Regions from separate parts of the Streptosporangium sp. NBC_01755 genome, predicted to be linked through region 1. Evidence: predicted binding sites of a transcription regulator. Region 1 holds the regulator's gene; the other holds the start of a gene.
What was found. The regulator LexA, encoded in region 1, represses DNA repair genes until DNA is damaged. The targets are predictions, from matches to a motif close to TCGAACANNTGTTCGA.
Positions count from the first base shown of each region.

Region 2: the regulator LexA is predicted to act here: its motif matches at 2,814-2,829, upstream of ruvC (crossover junction endodeoxyribonuclease RuvC).

Region 1 covers NZ_CP109131.1:1,185,467-1,190,556, forward strand. Annotated here, with positions in the region: gene OG884_RS05005 (vitamin B12-dependent ribonucleotide reductase) at 1-385, opposite strand, end outside; gene nrdR (transcriptional regulator NrdR) at 468-929, opposite strand; gene OG884_RS05015 (LysM peptidoglycan-binding domain-containing protein) at 1,340-1,612, opposite strand; gene lexA (transcriptional repressor LexA) at 2,310-3,020, shown strand; gene leuS (leucine--tRNA ligase) at 3,268-5,090, opposite strand, start outside.
Region 2 covers NZ_CP109131.1:6,738,938-6,744,027, reverse strand. Annotated here, with positions in the region: gene yajC (preprotein translocase subunit YajC) at 1-215, opposite strand, end outside; gene ruvB (Holliday junction branch migration DNA helicase RuvB) at 442-1,500, opposite strand; gene ruvA (Holliday junction branch migration protein RuvA) at 1,577-2,197, opposite strand; gene ruvC (crossover junction endodeoxyribonuclease RuvC) at 2,194-2,781, opposite strand; gene OG884_RS31155 (YebC/PmpR family DNA-binding transcriptional regulator) at 2,971-3,723, opposite strand; gene pdxT (pyridoxal 5'-phosphate synthase glutaminase subunit PdxT) at 3,727-4,317, opposite strand; gene pdxS (pyridoxal 5'-phosphate synthase lyase subunit PdxS) at 4,516-5,090, opposite strand, start outside.

The DNA.
Region 1 (5,090 bases):
CGTGCTTGAGCTCGTGGTCGAAGATCTCGACATCCTCCTCGCCGGCGAAGTAGCCGTGCTCGACCGCCGTACGGGTGTAGACGCCCACCACCCGGTCGATCAGCTGCTTGAGGCTCCACTCCCGCTGCGGGGTGCCGACCGCACCGCGGAAGTATTTGGTGGTCACGATGTTGGCGGCGTTGACCGACCACGACTGGGGGAACTCGACGCCGCGCTGCTCGAAGTTGACCGAGCCGTCGCGCCAGTTGGTCATGACGACGTCACGGCGCTCCCAGGGCAACTCGTCATAAGGATGCACGCCTGGGGTGGTGAAGATGCGCTTCATCCTCAGGCCCTTGCGCGGCCGCTTGCTCCCACGTGCCACCGCACCGGCGGTCTCCGTCATGACTTCCCCCTCCTGGGGCTCCGCGAGCCCTCAAATCGGACCACACCAACACGCCGCTCACCCCCGGCGCCCAGGGTCTTTCTCAGTCTTGCTCGCTGGAGCGCCCCGCCCGGAGCTGCTCGATCTCCGCCTCGAAGTCGGCCAGGGTCTCGAACCCCCGGTAGACGGAGGCGAACCGCAGGTACGCCACCTCGTCCAGCTCGCGGAGTGGACCCAGGATCGCCAGCCCGACCTCGTGAGCCGCGATCTCGGCACATCCGGTGGCCCGGATGCTCTCCTCGACCCGCTGGCCCAACTGCGCCAGGGAGTCCTCGCCGACGGGCCGCCCCTGGCAGGCCCGCCGAACCCCGGCGATCACCTTGTCCCTGAAGAACGGCTCCGTCACGCCACTGCGCTTGCCCACCATGAGCAGGACCGTCTCCTGCGTGGTGAATCTGCGCCCGCACTCCGGGCACGTGCGCCTGCGGCGGATGGCACCACCGTCCTCGGTGGCCCTGCTGTCGATGACTCGCGTGTCCGGATGACGACAGAACGGACAGTGCACGCGCGTCGCCTCCTTGACCTGCGGGAGCGGCTCACCCACCTCACCTGCCCCACGACGTGCGTGTCGAGACGCTCGCGCACGCCCCTCGAATAGTCGAGATGCGGTAATGGAAACACAATCTGTGGTGAAGTGTTGCGGTGCAGCCACTAGATGTTGTGGTCTAACGGTAGAAGTGCGCGACCATGAACGCAAGTTGAAAGGACCCCGCCACGCGAAGTCGCTGATCAGCCGTCACGTCTCGGCGTGTCGCCCATCGGGCAATGCCCTCCACCCCGCACACCCCCTCCCTCACACGCGTCCCGGCCGATCTGTCAGGCAGGAGCCCCGGCGAACCCTCTTCGCATGGCCCACCCACACCTTCCCCAGGCCCCGCCCATCACTCCCACGCGCCCCACCGACCGCCCCCCTTCTCAGCGAATGAGACCCTCGGGGAGATAGAGCCGGGTTCCGGGCCGCACCGCGGATCCGGCCAGCCCGTTGAGGTCCACGATGCGGCGGACCGTCCGACCGGCGTCACCCTCCTGCGTCAGCGCGTCCGCGATCTCCCACAGCGTGTCGCCCGCGTGCACCGTGATCCGGGGCAGGCCCTCAGGACCTGTCCGCTCGCCCGCCAGGGCCGTGTCGATGCGCCCGCCGATCCAGAGCACCCCCAGGGTGAACAGCGCGAGCACCACCACCGCCACGATCCTCCCACGCCGGGTGAGCCGGAGCGGCCGCCCGACGGTCCGGGAGCGGGTGACCCCCGGGCGGCGTACACCCCCCGCACGAGCCGCCCCCGATCCCGGCGCCCGCTTCGGCCCTGCCCCACGCCCGGCTCCCCGCTCTCGCCCGGCTCCCCGCTCTCGCCCGGGCCCACCTCTCGCTCCACGCCCGAGTCGCGGCCCCGCTTCGCACCCGGCCCCCGACCTCGCCTTCGGATCGCGCGGCCGCCCGACCGCCTGCTCCCGCCCGAGCCGCCCCGGCCCCCTTCCGCCTTCCGCGCCCCGCCCGCCCCCGGCCCCTCTGCCGGGATCCAGCGCAGGCTCCGGCGTGGGCTCCGGCTCCGGTCTCGGTGGCGGCACAAGGCGTAGGCGCGGTACTCCCGGTGCCCCCGGTGCCCCCGATGATCGCCGCGCCGTCCGGGGTCTCGGCACAGCCATGGATCGTGGTGTCGTCGCGGTCGGTTTCACGGTGGCCCCCATCCCCTCGACCTGGCCGAACACATGTCGAAGAAAGATCGGTGAATCGAACACGATGTCGATCGAACTCCCGTACGATGTTGTACACCACGGCGTGGCCGATATCGAGGACATTCGAACAATTGTTTGAGTATGATCTTCGGCCATTATATGGTCGCTGTGTGCGACACATCAGATACAGACCGGGAGGCGAGGAGTTCGTATGAGCCAGCACAACGAGAACGGTTCGGCCGCCAGCGACCTGGCGGTGCGAAGGCGTGACTCCCTTGGCCTCACCCCCAGGCAGCGGAAGATCCTTGAGGTGATCCGCGACTCCGTGCAGCAGCGCGGTTATCCGCCGTCCATGCGGGAGATCGGTGAGGCCGTTCAGCTCACCAGCACCTCCAGCGTGTCGCACCAGCTGACGGCGTTGCAGCGCAAGGGCTATCTGCGGCGTGACCCGCACCGCCCCCGTGCCCTGGAGGTGCGCCTTCCCGGCGAGCCCGTGCTGTGGGTGGATCCCGACTCCGGTGAGGACGAGACCCCGGTCAGCCGCCCGACCGCCGCCTACGTGCCACTCGTCGGCCGGATCGCCGCCGGCGGCCCGATCCTCGCCGAGGAGAGCATCGAGGATGTCTTCGCCCTGCCCAAGCAACTCGTCGGCGAGGGCACGCTCTTCCTCCTCCAGGTGACCGGAGACTCGATGATCGAGGCCGCCATCGCCAACGGCGACTGGGTGGTCGTACGCCAGCAGCCGGTGGCCGACAACGGTGACGTGGTCGCGGCGATGATCGACGGCGAGGCCACGGTCAAGACCTTCAAGCGCAGGGACGGCCACGTCTGGCTGGTCCCGCACAACTCCAACTACGACCCGATTCCGGGTGACGAGGCCACCGTGCTCGGCAAGGTCGTGGCGGTCCTCCGCAAGCTCTGAAGCACGCACCTTCGACCTGCACGTCAACACTCCAAGGGACGCGCGAAACGCCGGGCGACCGGCACCCCGATATCGGGGTGCCGGTCGCCCGGCGTGTTTTCGGGTGGCGGTGCGACGATTTTCGGGTGGCGGTGCGACGACCGGACGGCAGAGCCCGAGCCGGGCGGGCCAGAGGTCGGCCCGCCCATGAAAGCTCGGGGGGCGCACACCGGACGGGCGCCCCTCTCGAACGTCCCCTCTCGAACGTCTACGGGACGATGTTGACCAGCTTGGGCGCTCGGACGATGACCTTGCGCGGCGTGCCGCCGGGCAGGAAGGACCGGACCTTCTCCGATGCCAGCGCCAGCGCCTCCAGATCTCCCTCGGAGATCTCCGGAGAGACCTCCAGCCGGTCGCGCACCTTGCCCGCGACCTGAACGACGCAGGTGACGGAGTCCTGGACGAGCAGCGCCGGATCCGCCACCGGCCAGCCCGCGACCGCGACCGAGCCGCTGTGCCCCAGCCGCTCCCAGCCCTCCTCCGCCGCGTACGGCGCGACCAGGGAGAGCATGACCGCCAGCGTCTCGGCGGACTCCCTGACCGCGGGGTCGGCGGCGCCGGGCCCGGAGTCGATGGCCTTGCGGGTCGCGCTCGTCAGCTCCATCATCCGGGCCACCGCGACGTTGAAGCGGTGGGAGTCGACCAGCCTGGTGACCTCGTCGACCGTGCGGTGCACGACCTTGCGCAGATCCAGGTCTCCGCCTGCGAAGTCGACACCGGGGGCGGAGGCCGCACCCGCCTCGGCCATGACGCGGAACGCCCGGGCCAGGAACTTCTGGGACGCGGCCGGCGAGACGTCGGCCCAGTCGATGTCATCCTCGGGCGGGCCGGCGAAGACGACGGTCAGCCTGACCGCGTCGACCCCGTAGGCGTCGATCTGCTCGCCCAGGTCGACGCCGTTGCCCAGCGACTTGGACATCGCCTTGCCCTGGTTGATGACCTGCCCCTGGTTCAGCAGGCGGGTGAAGGGCTCGACGAAGTCGACCATGCCCATGTCGTACAGGACCTTGGTGAAGAACCTGGAGTACAGCAGGTGCAGCACGGCGTGCTCGACGCCCCCGACGTACTGGTCGATCGGGCCCCACCTGCGGACACCCTCGACGTCGAACGGGCCGTCCTCGTAGGAGGGATTGACGTAGCGCAGGAAGTACCACGAGGAGTCGACGAAGGTGTCCATCGTGTCGGTGTCGCGCCTGGCCGGGCCGCCGCACTTGGGGCAGGAGACGTTGACCCACTCTTCCGCCGAGGCCAGCGGGGAGACGCCCTTGGGCGCCAGGGCCTCGCCGCGCAGGTCGGGCAGGGTGACGGGCAGCTGCTCGTCGGGGACGGGGACCTCGCCGCAGTCGGCGCAGTGGATGATCGGGATCGGGCAACCCCAGAAGCGCTGGCGGGACAGCAGCCAGTCGCGCAGCCGGAAGTTGACGGTGAAGCGGCCGGTGCCCCGCTCGCTCAGCACCTCGATGATCTTCCGGATCGCGTCGGTCTTGGTCAGACCGTCCAGCGGGCCGGAGTTGACCATCGCACCGTTCCCGGCGGTGGCGATGCCGGTCTCACCGGGGTCGGCCAGGCCGGTGTGTACGACGACCCGTACCGGCAGGTCGAAGGCGCGGGCGAAGTCCAGGTCGCGCTGGTCGTGCGCGGGCACAGCCATGATCGCGCCATGACCGTAGTCGGACAGCACGTAGTCGGCCGCCCAGACCGGCATGCGCTCACCGTTGACCGGGTTGATCGCGTACCGGCCCAGGAAGACGCCGGTCTTCTCCTTCTCGGTGGACAGCCGGTCGATGTCGGACAGCTTCGACACCTCGGCCCGGTACGCCTCGAATGCCTCGCGCCGGTCCTCCGCGACGATCTCCTCGGCCAGCGGCGCGTCCGGGGCGACCACGAAGAAGGTCGCGCCGTACAGGGTGTCGGGGCGGGTGGTGTAAACGGTGACCGGCTCGTCACGGCCCTCGATGACGAAATTGACGTCGGCACCCTCGGAGCGGCCGATCCAGTTGCGCTGCATGGTCAGCACGCGCTCGGGCCAGC
Region 2 (5,090 bases), 2.6 Mb from region 1:
ACGCCGGGGGCGATCTCCAGGATCACGTCGTCGGCGTCGATCGCCACCACGGTCCCGAAAAGACCCGTCGTGGTCATGACACCGGTTCCCGGCGTGAGACTGCTCTGCATCTTGACCTGCTCCTGCTGCCGCTTGCGCTGCGGCCGGATAAGCAGGAAATAGAACACCACGACCATGAGAGCGATCATGATCAGGCTTGAATAGTTGCCGCCCACAGGGCCGCTCCCTCTCTTGAGAATGACCGGCGCGAAACCGGACGTCATATACGACCACGCCGCTCAGCACGCCAGCCTACACAGCCGGCCAAGGCTCGGAGTTTAGGCGAGTTGTTAGAAGCGCGGCAACGAGGTCACGATTCGGCGCGCAGGGAAGTTCCCATTTCGATACACTTGTCATCTATCTGTGATCAAGCTTGTACGTCTCCCCTACCGATGCACAACGCTAGATTTGCTGAGCATCATCCCCAAGATCGACGAGGAACGAGGCGCCGAAGGCGTCCGGCGGGGGCACAAGCCCAAGATGGGTCCAGGCCGCGGCGGTCGCGACCCGGCCGCGGGGGGTGCGGGCCAGCAGTCCCTGCCGCACCAGGAAGGGCTCGGCGACCACCTCGACCGTCTCCGGCTCCTCCCCCACCGCGACCGCCAGCGTCGACAGCCCCACCGGGCCGCCGCCGAACTTGCGCAGCAGCGCTCCGAGCACCGCCCGGTCGAGCCTGTCGAGCCCCTCGGCGTCGACCTCGTAGAGGTTGAGCGCGGCGGCGGCGACGTCCCTGGTGACGACGCCCTCCGCGCGCACCTCGGCGAAGTCGCGGACGCGGCGCAGCAGGCGGTTGGCGATGCGGGGCGTGCCCCGCGAGCGGCCGGCGATCTCGGTGGCGGCGTCGCCCGGCAGCGTCACGCCCAGCAGACGCGCGGAGCGGTGCAGCACCTCCTCCAGCTCGGCGACCCCGTAGAAGTCCATGTGCGCGACGAAGCCGAAGCGGTCGCGCAGCGGCGCGGGGAGCATGCCCGCCCTGGTGGTGGCCCCGACCAGGGTGAACGGGGCGATCTCCAGCGGGATCGCGGTCGCCCCCGGCCCCTTGCCCACCACGATGTCGACGCGGAAGTCCTCCATCGCGAGGTAGAGCATCTCCTCGGCGGGCCTGGCCATGCGGTGGATCTCGTCGATGAACAGGACCTCGCCCTCGGAGAGGGTCGACAGGATCGCCGCGAGGTCACCGGCCCGCTCAAGCGCGGGCCCCGAGGTGATCCGGAGCGGCACGGACAGCTCGGTCGCGATGATCATGGAGAGGGTCGTCTTGCCCAGCCCGGGACCGCCGCTCATCAGCACGTGGTCCGGCGGCCGGTTACGCCGCAGCGCGCTCTGCAGCACCAGGGACAACTGCTCGCGCACCCGCGCCTGGCCGATGAACTCCTCCAGCCGCTTGGGCCGCAGCGCCGCCTCGATGTTCCTCTCGTCGCCCTCGGCGTCCGGCGACACCAGATCCCGTTCGGAACTCACGCCGCCCCATCTCTGCTCACCGCACGGCGGAGGCGCCCGCGCTCTCCCGGCTGCCGTGCTCTCCCGGCCGAGCCTCTCATCGCGTGCTCAGCGCGCTGAGTGCCGCCTTGAGCAGCGCCGACACCTGCGGGGTGCGGCCCTCGGCCAGTTCCGCGTCGGCCCGGGGCGCGACGGCGGCGACCGCCTCGTCCGCGTCCCGCACCGAGTACCCCAGACCGACCAGGCCGGAGTGGACCTGGTCTCGCCAGGCGGGCGCGGCGACGCGTCCGTTGAGCACGGCGCCGACCGCCTCCTCCGGCGTGCCGAGCCTGTCCTTGAGATCGACGATGATCCGCTGGGCGCCCTTCGGGCCCACCCCGGGGACCCTTGTCAGCGCCTTGACGTCGGCGGTGGCCACGGCCATCCTGAGCGCGTTGGGGGTGTGCACGGCCAGCATCGCCAGGGCGACCTTGGGGCCGACCCCGTTGGCCGTCTGCAGCATCTCGAAGATCCCGCGTTCGTCGTCGGTGGCGAAGCCGAACAGCGTCAGCGACTCCTCACGGACCACCAGCGAGGTGGCCAGCCTGGCCTCCTCGCCCGTTCTGAGCGTCGCCAGCGTGCCCGGCGTGCAGTGCACGAGCACTCCCACCCCGCCCACCTCGACGACCGCCCCGTCGGGGGCGACCGCGGTCACCTGTCCTCGCACCGAGGCGATCACTTCGTGGTTCCTCTCGGATATCCGGCCCTGCCCCGGCCGCGAAAGTAGGCCGCGGCGGTCGTGCCGGGGCCGCTCATGGCCTTCGCGGCGGCCTCGGCCAGCCTGCTCTGGGCTCCGCCCCGCCACACGTGGCAGATCGCGAGGGCGAGCGCGTCGGCGGCGTCGGCGGGCTTGGGCATGGCGTCCAGCCGCAGCAGCCGGGTCACCATCATGCCGACCTGCCGCTTGTCCGCCGTGCCGCTGCCGGTGATCGCCGCCTTGACCTCGGACGGCGTGTGCAGGGCGACCGGCAGCCCCCTGCGGGAAGCGCACAGGATCGCCACGGCGGAGGCCTGCGCGGTGCCCATCACGGTTCTGAGGTTGTGCTGGGCAAAGACCCGCTCCACGGCCACCGCGTCGGGTGCGAGCTCGTCGAGCCACTGCTCGATGCCGGTCTCGATCGCCACCAGCCGGGCGCCGATCTCGTCGTCGGCGGGGGTGCGGACCACTCCGACCTTGACCAGGCTCAGTGGTGCGCCGGGTCTCCCCTCGACGGCACCGAGCCCGCATCGGGTAAGCCCGGGATCGACCCCTATGACCCGCAGTTCGGGCAACCGCACCGACACGCCTCCGCTCGCCGAACACCTGTTCGGTGCCAGACTCTACCGCCTGAGAGCACATCGCGCACGGCCCTCGCGGGGCCCGCGGAAAGTGTCAGAAGCGGTCGGGTACCCGGGGCACGGTGAAGGCGGCCACCGCTCGGAGCTCCTCGACGGGGACGCCGAGGTACGAGATCACGCGTCGAGCTTCTCCATGACCTCGTCGGAGACGTCGAAGTTGGCCCAGACGTTCTGCACGTCGTCGCTGTCCTCGAGGGCGTCGATCAGCCGGAAGACCTTACGGGCGCCGTCCTCGTCGAGCGGGACGTTCATCGTCGGCATGAAGCCGGACTCGGCCGAGTCGTAGTCGATCCCGGCCTCCTGCAGGGCCTTGCGGACCGGGACGAGGTCGGTGGCCTCGGAGACGACCTCGAACTGGTCGCCCAGGTCGTTGACCTCTTCGGCCCCCGCGTCGAGGACCGCGGTCAGCACGTCGTCCTCACCCAGCTCCCCCTTGGGGACGAGCACGACGCCCTTGCGGTTGAACATGTAGGACACCGAGCCCGGGTCGGCCAGCGAGCCGCCGTTGCGGGTCAGCGCGACCCGGACCTCGGAGGCCGCGCGGTTGCGGTTGTCGGTGAGGCACTCGATCAGCACCGCGACGCCGCCGGGGGCGTAGCCCTCGTACATGATGGTCTGCCAGTCGGCGCCGCCGGCCTCCAGGCCGCCTCCGCGCTTGCGGGCACGCTCGATGTTGTCGATCGGAACCGAGCTCTTGCGCGCCTTGGTGATGGCGTCGTACAGCGTCGGGTTGCCGTCCGGATCGGGGCCGCCCGTCCGCGCCGCGACCTCGATGTTCTTGATGAGCTTGGCGAACAGCTTGCCGCGCTTGGAATCAAGCGCCGCCTTCTTGTGCTTCGTCGTCGCCCATTTGGAGTGGCCGGACATCCCCTAGAGCTCCCTCACCATCTCAGCGAAATATGAATGCACACCAACATCCCCGGTAATTTCCGGATGAAAGGATGTGGCGAGCAGCGGTCCTTGACGGACCGCGACGATCCTATCTCCAGGTTCGGCCAACGCCAGCACTTCGACCCCCGAACCCACGGATTCCACCCAGGGGGCGCGGATGAAGACCGCCCGCATGCCGCCGCGGCCGGCGAAGTCGATATCGGCCTCGAAGGAGTCGACCTGGCGGCCGAAGGCGTTGCGCCGGACGACCATGTCTATGCCGCCGATCGTCTGCTGGCCCTCGACGCCGCCCTCGATCCGGTCCGCCAGCATGATCATCCCGGCGCAGGAGCCGTAGGCGGGCATACCGGCCTTGATCCGCATCCGGAGCGGTTCGAGCAGTTCGAAGGTCTCGGCGAGCTTCCACATCGTGGTGGACTCGCCGCCCGGGATGACGAGGCCGTCGACCGCCTCCAGTTCGCGGGGGCGCCGTACGGCGACCGCTCTGGCGCCCACCGCCTCCAGGGAGCGCACGTGCTCGCGCACATCGCCTTGGAGCGCGAACACGCCGATCGTCGGGACGATGGTCACCGATGGTCCTTCCCCTGGAAAAGAAATGTCCCTTTCAGCGTATGGCCACCTCTCGGATCACCCCAAACTGGTTCATAACCAGCCCAGGGTTTTCCTGGACGGCCCTTCTACCGCCGGAGAGGCGGCCTCCTTGAAGGATGCCGCCTCTCCACCGATTTCCCCGGGTTCCCCTGGGTTCCCCTGAGTTCCCGAGTTCCGCTACCAGCCGCGCTCGGCCAGCCGGTGCGGGGCCGGGATGTCGTCGACGTTGATGCCGACCATGGCCTCGCCCAGACCGCGGGAGACCTTCGCGATGACATCGGGGTCGTCGTGGAAGGTGGTGGCCTTGACGATCGCGGCGGCGCGCTCGGCCGGGTTTCCGGACTTGAAGATGCCCGAGCCGACGAACACGCCCTCGGCGCCGAGCTGCATCATCATCGCGGCGTCGGCCGGGGTGGCGATGCCACCGGCGGTGAACAGCACGACCGGCAGCTTGCCGGTCTTGGCGACCTCGGCGACCAGCTCGTACGGCGCCTGGAGCTCCTTGGCCGCGACGTAGAGCTCGTCGGCGGGCAGCGAGGTCAGGCGCTTGAGCTCGCCCCTGATCTTGCGCATGTGGGTGGTGGCGTTGGAGACGTCGCCGGTGCCCGCCTCACCCTTGGAACGGATCATCGCCGCCCCCTCGGTGATGCGGCGCAGCGCCTCTCCCAGGTTGGTCGCGCCACAGACGAAGGGCACCGTGAACTGCCACTTGTCGATGTGGTTGGCGTAGTCGGCCGGGGTGAGCACCTCGG